One region of the Streptomyces sp. NPDC006294 genome, then DNA from elsewhere that is predicted to be linked to it. Evidence: riboswitches for the same ligand, from Rfam matches in the RefSeq annotation. Region 1 holds a riboswitch; each other region holds the start of a gene.
What was found. Region 1 has a riboswitch for cobalamin ahead of ACFYOP_RS15500 (hypothetical protein). Riboswitches for the same ligand answer to the same signal wherever they lie in the genome.
Positions count from the first base shown of each region.

Region 1 (2,189 bases):
GTGGAACGGGCCTTGGCCTACCGGCGTACGTATGCAGCGCTGAGTAGTCAGATACAGCTGTCCCGGATTTCGCGTTTCTTGACCGTGGGCTCGGCCCTGACCGGAGCTCTTCTGCTCTCCGCTGCGGCAGTGGTCACCGCGGTGACCTGGCGCCAGGTGGACATGCGACCGTATAACGCGGCAGGTGGTGTGCTCCTTGCACTGCTCCTGGTGGTGTTCGTCTTTGGCCGGCGCATGAGCACCGGTCAGCCGAAGGGGGTGGAGCCGAAGTCGGTTGCGGAATTGAGACTAGAAGTCGACCTTTTGGAGGAGCGGCGCATCCTCGAAGCGTCCACCGGGGCACGGTCCTCGAAGGATCGGCAGCACTCCTACCGGGAGTCGATCCCGCAGGAGATCGACCGGTTGCGGCGCGAGACGCGGCGTTATCGACGGGTGCACAACTTCTTTCAGTGGGGCCTCTTCGTTGCGTCAGTGGCCATGATGGTGACCTCGGCCGTCTACGAGCAGCCGCAGCCCGGCAAGGCAATTATGATCTCTCTCGGGGCATTCGTGTCGCTGACCACTGCGGTGACTGGCTACTTCAAGTACCGGGAACGCGCTTTCAACCTTCAGCAGACTTCCGACGCGATCGAACAGCACGTCACTGCCTTTGACTTGGCGATCTCCCCGTACAACCAGCAGGACGAGGCGGCCAACCTGGAGAAACTGGCCGAGAACGTCGAGACGCTGAGGGTAGAGCAGCGCAAGCGCCAACAGCAGCTAGAGCAACCCAACCAGGGACAGCAAGAGGTCATCTGACTGGCGGCGGCTGGACTGCGGTCAGACGCCCACCTCGCCCGAGACCCTCGAGGTCGCACGGGCTGGAGTGCACCGCTCTGCTGCCCTGGTTCAGTCCTTCACTTCCGGGCCGTGGTCCGCACTCCGTGGCCGTACAATGGGCCCTGGACGCAGGGGGATCCGGTGCGAATCCGGAACTGTCCCGCAACGGTGTGCGCCTCCAGGCGTCAGTCCGAGGACCTGCCCATCCAGAACGTGCCCGAGCGTGTCCGCGCGCCCGTGCCCTTCTGGGAGGGCTTCGGGACATCGACTTGAAGCTCGATCCATATGGATCGAGCTTTCTTGCTGTCGACCTCCAGGTCTCTCCAACGAAGGGGCGAGGTCTGTGCGAGCGCGCAGACGAGTTGCCGCCGTCACCGGCGGAGACAGCCAGGAGGACTTCGTGACTATTCAGATCGCGCCGCTGGCGGCCCTGCTCCTTGTCGTGAGCATTGCCGTCGGCATCACGGTCTTCAAGTACACCGCCCGTACCGCCGGCCGCGGCGATCTGGGGACGGCGATTGGCTCGGGGGCTGCCGTGGCGATGGTCCTGGCGCTGCTGCTCGCCCCCGGGTTCGGACAGACCCCGGCCAACCCCGCGACATCGACGACCACCCCGGGCGCGGCCGAGCCTGTCCAGTAGTCGACGGTTAGGTGTGGCGGCGGTCAGTTGCCGACAACCCTCGCAGGCGTTGCGTTGTCGGCTGCTGCTGCTGCAGAAGAAAATTTCGGTGTGGCGAGCAGCTCCGCCGCGGGTCTGCTGGGTTGCGTTGTTCTGGTTACCAGCCGGCCAGCAGACTGTCACTGGCCCCGAGGGCCTGGCTACTGGGCCATCTGTGGGCCACAGGGCTGAATAGCGGTCGCCGTGCGCTCATAACTGCAGGTGAGACCAGGACGCGCGCGTTACGCGTGGCGGTCTTGAAAACCGTCGTGGCGCGAGTCACCGTGGGTTCAAATCCCACACCCACCGCTTGCAGGTCAGAGAAGTAGCAGGTCAGAGGGCGCGGCTCCGGTTCGGAGCCGCGCCCTTGGCGTTCACCTTGTCTCACCCTGGGGCGGGGTGTCCCACCGTTGACCGGTGCGTGTGGCCAGCCAGGTCGCTCGTCTGCGTCCCGGACCCGAGAGCCACTGCGTCCGAACGAGGCACTCGGGTGCCGGGAGCGGCCCCACTCCGTTCTTCACAGGCCTGCGGGGTGTGCGTCGCCTGCCCGGCCGGGCTGTGGAGGTACCGCGGCAGGTGTCGTCCCGGAGTCGGGGGAGGCTTCCTCCGCAGTGATGCCTGTTCGTCGGATGCCGCGCCGCCGTAGCCGCCCCAGGGCGCGGTAGAAGCGGTCCGGCAGGAACACCGCATCGGCGACGATCATCGCGCCGGA
Region 1 covers NZ_JBIAHV010000008.1:22,011-24,199, reverse strand. Annotated here, with positions in the region: gene ACFYOP_RS15505 (DUF4231 domain-containing protein) at 1-798, shown strand, start outside; cobalamin riboswitch at 920-1,040, shown strand; gene ACFYOP_RS15500 (hypothetical protein) at 1,220-1,459, shown strand; tRNA gene ACFYOP_RS15495 (tRNA-Ser) at 1,673-1,788, shown strand; gene ACFYOP_RS15490 (HTTM domain-containing protein) at 1,995-2,189, opposite strand, start outside.

Region 2 (2,189 bases), on a different contig from region 1:
CGACGCGAAGGCCACCGCCAAGGGGTACCGCGCCGGTCAGATCGCCTCCGCCGGTCTCGTCTCCCTGGCGCACGGCACCAACGACGCCCAGAAGACCATGGGCATCATCACGCTCGCCCTGGTCGCCGGCAATGTCGTCGCCCCCGGGTCCAACCCTCCGATGTGGGTCATCGTCTCGGCCGGTATGGCGATCGCGCTCGGCACCTACCTCGGCGGCTGGCGCATCATCCGCACCATGGGCAAGGGCCTCACGGACCTCCAGCCGCAGCAGGGCTTCGCCGCCCAGACCAGCGCGGCCAGCGTGATCCTCGCCTCCTCGAACCTCGGCTTCTCGCTGTCGACCACGCACTCCTGCTCCGGCGCCGTCATGGGCGCGGGCCTCGGCCGCAAGGGCGGCGTGGTCCGCTGGTCCACCGCCACCCGGATGTTCGTGGCCTGGGGTCTGACCCTGCCGGCCGCCGGACTCGTCGCGGCGATCTCCGAGTACGTCACCAAGCAGGGCGGCTGGGGTGTCGCGGCCGTCGCCGCCTTCCTCGTCGGCTCCTGCATCGCGATCTGGTTCATCTCGCGCCGTCAGGTCGTCGACCACACCAACGTCAACGACGTCGACACCGAGGAGCCCGCGGACGTCGTCACGGACGCCGTCACGGCCGTCACCCCGCCGCCCGTCGGCGAACTGAAGACCACTGTCCCGGCCCCCGCCGACCCCGAGCCGGTCCGTCCGGCCGCGGTGTAAGGAAGCAGCAGCATGAAGATCGACTGGGTAGCCCTCGGCTCCGTGTTCGGCGTGAGCCTCGTCGCCACCGTCGCCCTGGTGGGCCTGTTCACCCTGGGCATCGTGGGCCTGAGCAAGCAGGGGTCCGGCACGCAGACCGCCGGTTCCGGCGTGCTGACCCGCACCGGCGCGTACGCGTGCTTCGCGCTCTGCGCGGCGGCGGTGGCCTACGGGATCTATCTGATCGTCACCTGACGTCCCATAGCCGCACGGAGGCCGGGCCGGACGCACCCACGGGTGGGTCCGGCCCGGCCTTCGCGTGTCCGCCCGTGTGGGACTGCGCACACTGTCCCGCAGCAGGTCAAGGGTGAGTTGACGGGCGTTCGCGCACATGGTGGACTGCCGGGGCCATCTACGGCGGCAGAAGAGGAAGTCCGGTGCGAATCCGGCGCGGTCCCGCCACTGTCACCCGGGGACACCACCCGGGGAGCCAGGAACTCTCGCCGCCGGTCACGTCGAACCAGGGCGCGGACCCTGAGTGAGGACTCCTGCCATGCCCGGCCGCGGTACTGCCCTGTCTGCACTGCCCGCCTTGCCCGCACTGCCTGTCGGACCCCGTCCCTGCGGACATCTCCCCTCGGACGGCTGATCCCGTGCGCGCCGACCGGATCTTCGTGTACGGCGCCGCGGCCGGCCTCGTCGGCGACCGACTCCTGGGCGATCCCCGCCGGGGGCATCCGGTCGCCGTGTTCGGGCGGGCCGCGGGCGCCGTCGAGCGTGCGCTGTGGCGTGACCACCGGGGCCGAGGGGCCCTGCACACCGCGCTGTGCGCCGGCGGAGCCGTGGCCGCGGCGGCCCTGGCCGCACGTGCCGTACGCCGCTCCCCCGCCGCCTCGCTCGCCCTGACCGCCGCCGCCACCTGGGCCGTCCTCGGGGGCACGACGCTCGGCCGTGAGGCCACGGCCGTCGGAGAGGCGCTGGCCGCCGGGGACGTCGAGGCCGCGCGCGAGCGGCTGCCCCATCTGTGCGGCCGCGATCCGCAGGCCCTGGACGAGCAGCAGATCGCCCGCGCCGTCGTGGAGTCCGTCGCCGAGAACACCTCCGACGCGGTCGTGGGCGCCCTCGTGTGGGGCGCCGTGGCCGGCGTGCCCGGGCTGGTGGGCTTCCGGGCGGTGAACACCCTGGACGCGATGGTCGGCCACAGGTCGCCGCGCCACCGGCGCTACGGCTGGGCCTCGGCCCGCCTCGACGACGTCGCCGGCTGGCCGGGCGCCCGGCTGACCGCCGTGCTGGCGGCCCTGGGCGGGCCCGACCCGCGAGGCGCCGTACGGGCCTGGCGGGCGGACGCCGCCAAGCACCCGAGCCCCAACGCGGGCCCCGTGGAGGCGTCCTTCGCGGGCGCCCTCGGCGTACGGCTGGGCGGGACCCTCTCCTACGGCGGCCGGGTCGAGCACCGGCCGGTGCTGTGCGCGGA
Region 2 covers NZ_JBIAHV010000025.1:19,055-21,243, reverse strand. Annotated here, with positions in the region: gene ACFYOP_RS31840 (inorganic phosphate transporter) at 1-736, shown strand, start outside; gene ACFYOP_RS31835 (hypothetical protein) at 749-970, shown strand; cobalamin riboswitch at 1,102-1,235, shown strand; gene ACFYOP_RS31830 (cobalamin biosynthesis protein) at 1,369-2,189, shown strand, end outside.
Region 2: linked by a shared signal. The riboswitch ahead of ACFYOP_RS31830 (cobalamin biosynthesis protein) and the one ahead of ACFYOP_RS15500 (hypothetical protein) in region 1 are both predicted to bind cobalamin.

Region 3 (2,189 bases), on a different contig from region 1:
GGGCGACAAGACGATGCTGGACGCCCTCGAGCCGGCGGTGGCGGCGCTCGGTGACAGCACCGGGTCGTTCGCCGCGGCCCGCGAGGCGGCCGAGCAAGGGGCCCTGGCGACGGTGCCGTTGCAGGCGCGCAAGGGCAGGGCGAGCTATCTCGGTGAGCGCAGCATCGGCCACCAGGACCCCGGAGCCACGTCCTCCGCCCTGCTGGTCGCCGCGCTCGCCGAGACGGTGGAGACGGCATGAGCGGCGGCGGGCAGGTCGGGATCGTGCTGGTCTCGCACAGCAGGGAGGTCGCCGCCGCCGTCGCCGAACTGGCCAAGGGGCTCGCGGGCGGCGGCGGTACGGCCCCGGTGGCGCCGGCCGGCGGGACCCCGGACGGCGGTCTCGGCACCAGCGCCGAACTGATCACCGCGGCGGCGGAGCAGGTCGACGGCGGGGCGGGCGTCGCGGTCCTGGTGGACCTGGGCAGCGCCGTGCTGACGGTCAAGGCGCTGCTGGCCGAGGGCGACGAACTGCCCGACGGGACCCGGCTGGTGGACGCGCCGTTCGTGGAGGGCGCGGTGGCGGCCCTGGTGACGGCCTCCGCCGGGGCCGACCTGGACGCGGTGGAGGCGGCGGCCTCGGAGGCGTACGACTACCGCAAAGTGTGACGTACGGCTGCGGCGGCCCCTCGGGCACCGCCGCCGCGAGAGGCGAGGTGCGGCGGCCGTGAACCGTGCGGCGCCGCCGCCGCGAACCCGGACATACCGCGGCCGCGGACAGCCACCCGCGCCGCCGCCCCCGGCCCGGATGTGGCGAACGGCTCACCCCGTCGCGGCCCGGTGCGCCCGTGCGCGGCTTGTGATGTCGCTGGTCGGCGCATTACTGTCACGGGGCCTTGGTGTTCGGGAAACCGGTGCGGTACCGGTGCGGCCCTCGCCACTGTGATCGGGAAGTCCGGCTCCGACCCCTCACGGGGAGCCACTGGGACACCGCGCCTGCGCGTGGTGCCCGGGAAGGCGGAGTACGGGCGGCATGACCCGTCAGCCAGGAGACCGGCCAGGGTGCGTTGTCCATCCACGAGGTGCTGGAGAGGGTCTCCCACATCATGCATATAGCCGAGGGGTATCTGCCCCCGTTGCACGCGGCCGCCTGGGGCGTCGCTTCCGCCCCGTTCGTCGTCCACGGCGTACGCGCCCTGACCCGCGAGGTCAGGTCCAATCCCGATTCGACCCTGCTGCTCGGCGCTGCGGGCGCCTTCACGTTCGTCCTGTCGGCGCTGAAGATCCCGTCGGTGACCGGCAGTTGCTCGCACCCGACCGGTACCGGTCTCGGCGCGATCCTGTTCAGACCGCCGATCATGGCGGTACTCGGCACCATCACGCTGCTCTTCCAGGCACTGCTGCTGGCGCACGGCGGTCTGACCACGCTCGGCGCCAACGTCTTCTCGATGGCGGTCGTCGGCCCCTGGGCGGGGTACGGGGTGTACCGGCTGCTGCGCCGGTCCGGGGCGCCGCTGATGGTGAGCGTGTTCTTCGGCGCGTTCACCGCCGACCTGTCCACGTACTGCGTGACCACCGTCCAACTGGCGCTCGCCTTCCCCGACCCGGGCAGCGGCGTGGCGGGCTCGCTGGCGAAGTTCGGCGGGATCTTCGCGCTCACGCAGATCCCGCTGGCGGTCAGCGAGGGCCTGCTCACCGTGCTGGTGATGCGGCTGCTCAGCCGGTCCAGCAAGGGCGAACTGACCAGGCTGGGCGTGCTGGTTCCGGGTGCGAAGAAGGAGGCAACGGTCCGATGAACCGTAACGCGAGGATCAACGCCCTGCTCCTGCTGGCCGTTGCGGCCCTGGCCGTCCTGCCCCTGGTGCTGGGGCTCGGGGACCACAAGGCCGAGCCGTTCACCGGCTCGGACGGGGAGGCCGAGACGGCGATCACGGAGCTCGAACCGGACTACGAGCCCTGGTTCTCCCCGCTGTACGAACCGCCGTCCGGCGAGATCGAGTCGGCGCTGTTCTCCCTGCAGGCGGCGCTCGGCGCGGGCGTGCTGGCGTACTACTTCGGGCTGCGCCGGGGCCGGCGGCAGGGCGAGGAGCGGGCGAAAGAGGCGCAGAGCAAGGAGGCGGGGGCGAAAGCCGCCGCCAAGGACTCCGACGCCGCCGCGCCCCCGGCGTAGCCGCCGATGCTTCCCATCGACGTGGCGGCGCACAGCAGCA
Region 3 covers NZ_JBIAHV010000006.1:92,110-94,298, reverse strand. Annotated here, with positions in the region: gene dhaL (dihydroxyacetone kinase subunit DhaL) at 1-241, shown strand, start outside; gene ACFYOP_RS12105 (PTS fructose transporter subunit IIA) at 238-648, shown strand; cobalamin riboswitch at 860-1,056, shown strand; gene ACFYOP_RS12100 (energy-coupling factor ABC transporter permease) at 1,086-1,775, shown strand; gene ACFYOP_RS12095 (energy-coupling factor ABC transporter substrate-binding protein) at 1,772-2,149, shown strand; gene cbiQ (cobalt ECF transporter T component CbiQ) at 2,156-2,189, shown strand, end outside.
Region 3: linked by a shared signal. The riboswitch ahead of ACFYOP_RS12100 (energy-coupling factor ABC transporter permease) and the one ahead of ACFYOP_RS15500 (hypothetical protein) in region 1 are both predicted to bind cobalamin.

Region 4 (2,189 bases), on a different contig from region 1:
GGGCGGCGTTCGACGAACACCGCCCGGTCCTGGACCAGGTGGCCCGGACGGCGGTGCGGCTGCGGGGGACGGCCGAGGCGGACGCCCTGGCCGAAGCGCTGGCCACGCTCGCCGGCCTCGGCCTGACCGAAGACCTCGTACGCCGTCGCCCCGGCCGGCTGTCCGGCGGTGAACTCCAGCGCGCCGCGCTGGCCCGCGCCCTGCTGGCCCGGCCCCGTGTGCTGATCTGCGACGAGATCACCTCCGGCCTCGACACGGTCACCCGGCGGGCGATCCTCGACACGCTCGCCGGACTCGTGCGCGACCGGGGCGACCTGTCCCTGGTCCTGATCACACACGACCTGGCCACAGCCGCGACGGCCACCCGCATCGCCGTGCTGGAGGCCGGCGACCTCGTCGAGGAGGGACCGGCGCGGCAGCTCCTCACCGCCCCGCGACACCCGTTCACCGTCCGGCTGATGGAGACCACCGCACGACTGCCGACGCGGGCACGCGCCTGAGCCCGGTCCGGGAGGCGGACCGGCCCGACCCCCGTGCTCGCGTGAGCCGCATCCTCTCGATGACGGAGGTGACAGAGAAGACGGAGATGACGGACGGGCGCCCTTTCGCACACGCTATGCTGCAAGTCGCCCCGCGGGGGAAGTCCGGTCGAAGTCCGGCGCTGACCCGCAACGGTAGGCGGAGCCCCACAATGGCCCCGCGAGCCCGATCACCCGCGGCGGTGAAGGCTCCTGTCGATTCGCCGTGGACTGCGAGAGGGTGCTGCACAGGGCGCCCCGCGTCCCGCGCCGCGCCTGTGCTCCCGTGGGTGCACGGCCCGAGGCGAAGGCGAACCGCCCGTGGCCACCCCCCTCGAACTCGAACCGGCCGCGCCACCTCACACGGCGCGTACCGGCACCGGCCCCGCGCCGCCCAGGCGTGTATCCCTGCCGCCCCTTCTTGCCGCCCTGTGCGCCGCGCTCGTGCTCTCCATCGTCTGCGGGGCAGGGATGGGGGCGTCGGGGCTGTCCTGGGGCGAGGTGCTGCGGCATCTGTGGGCCGGGCTGACCGGCGGATCCATATCCCCCGACGAAGTCCCGGCGTACACCATCGTGTGGGAACTGCGCTTCCCACGAGCCGTGCTGGCCGCCGTCGTCGGGGCCGGCCTGTCCGCCATCGGCGTCGCCGTACAGGCCATGGTCCGCAACGCCCTCGCCGACCCGTTCGTCCTCGGCATCTCCTCGGGCGCGGCCGTCGGAGCCAATGCCGTCCTCCTCTTCGGAGCCTTCGGCGCTCTCGGCCTGTGGGCCCTGTCCACGGCGGCCTTCCTCTCCGCTCTCCTCGCCATGACGCTGGTGTACACGATCGCCCGCACCGCTGACGGTCTGACCCCGCTGCGGCTCGTCCTGACGGGCACCGCGATGTACTACGGCTTCTCGGCCGTCACCACCTTCATGGTGTTCGCGGCCGAACGCGGCGAGGCTGCCCGGTCCGCGATGATGTGGCTGCTCGGGAGCCTCGGCGGGGCCAGTTGGGCATCCGTGCCGATCGCCGCGGGAGCCGTGCTCGCCGGTCTGGCCCACCTCACTGTGGCGGCGCGCCGTCTGAACGCCCTGGCGATGGGGGACGAGACCGCGGCCGCGCTGGGGGTGGACGCGAGACGGCTGCGCAAGGAGCTGTTCCTGGTCTGCGCCGCCGTCACGGGGGCGGTGGTCGCCGTGAGCGGTGCGATCGGTTTCGTCGGCCTGATGGTTCCGCACGCCGCACGGATGCTGGTCGGCGCGGACCATCGCCGGCTGCTGGCCGTCGCCCCGCTCGCGGGCGCCGTCCTGCTGATCTGGGTGGACATCCTGTCGCGTGTGGTGCTCGCTCCCGTCGAACTGCCGGTGGGCGTACTGACCGCCGTCATCGGCGTGCCGTGCTTCGTCCTGCTGATGCGCCGCCGCTCCTACAGTTTCGGAGGCGCCTGATGCGCGTCGAGACAGCTGCACTGACCGTCGAGATCGCCGGCGCGCGGCTGGTGGCGGAGGTCACGCTCCGGGCGGACAGCGGGCAGGTCGTCGGGCTCGTCGGGCCCAACGGCAGCGGCAAGTCCACGCTGTTGCGCTGCGTCTACCGGGCGCTGCGCCCCTCGGCCGGCACGGTCCGGCTCGACGGTGAGGACCTGCACACCCTCAGCGCGCGCGAAGGCGCCCGCCGCCTGGCCGCCC
Region 4 covers NZ_JBIAHV010000012.1:51,920-54,108, reverse strand. Annotated here, with positions in the region: gene ACFYOP_RS22010 (ATP-binding cassette domain-containing protein) at 1-500, shown strand, start outside; cobalamin riboswitch at 603-736, shown strand; gene ACFYOP_RS22005 (iron ABC transporter permease) at 840-1,949, shown strand; gene ACFYOP_RS22000 (ABC transporter ATP-binding protein) at 1,949-2,189, shown strand, end outside.
Region 4: linked by a shared signal. The riboswitch ahead of ACFYOP_RS22005 (iron ABC transporter permease) and the one ahead of ACFYOP_RS15500 (hypothetical protein) in region 1 are both predicted to bind cobalamin.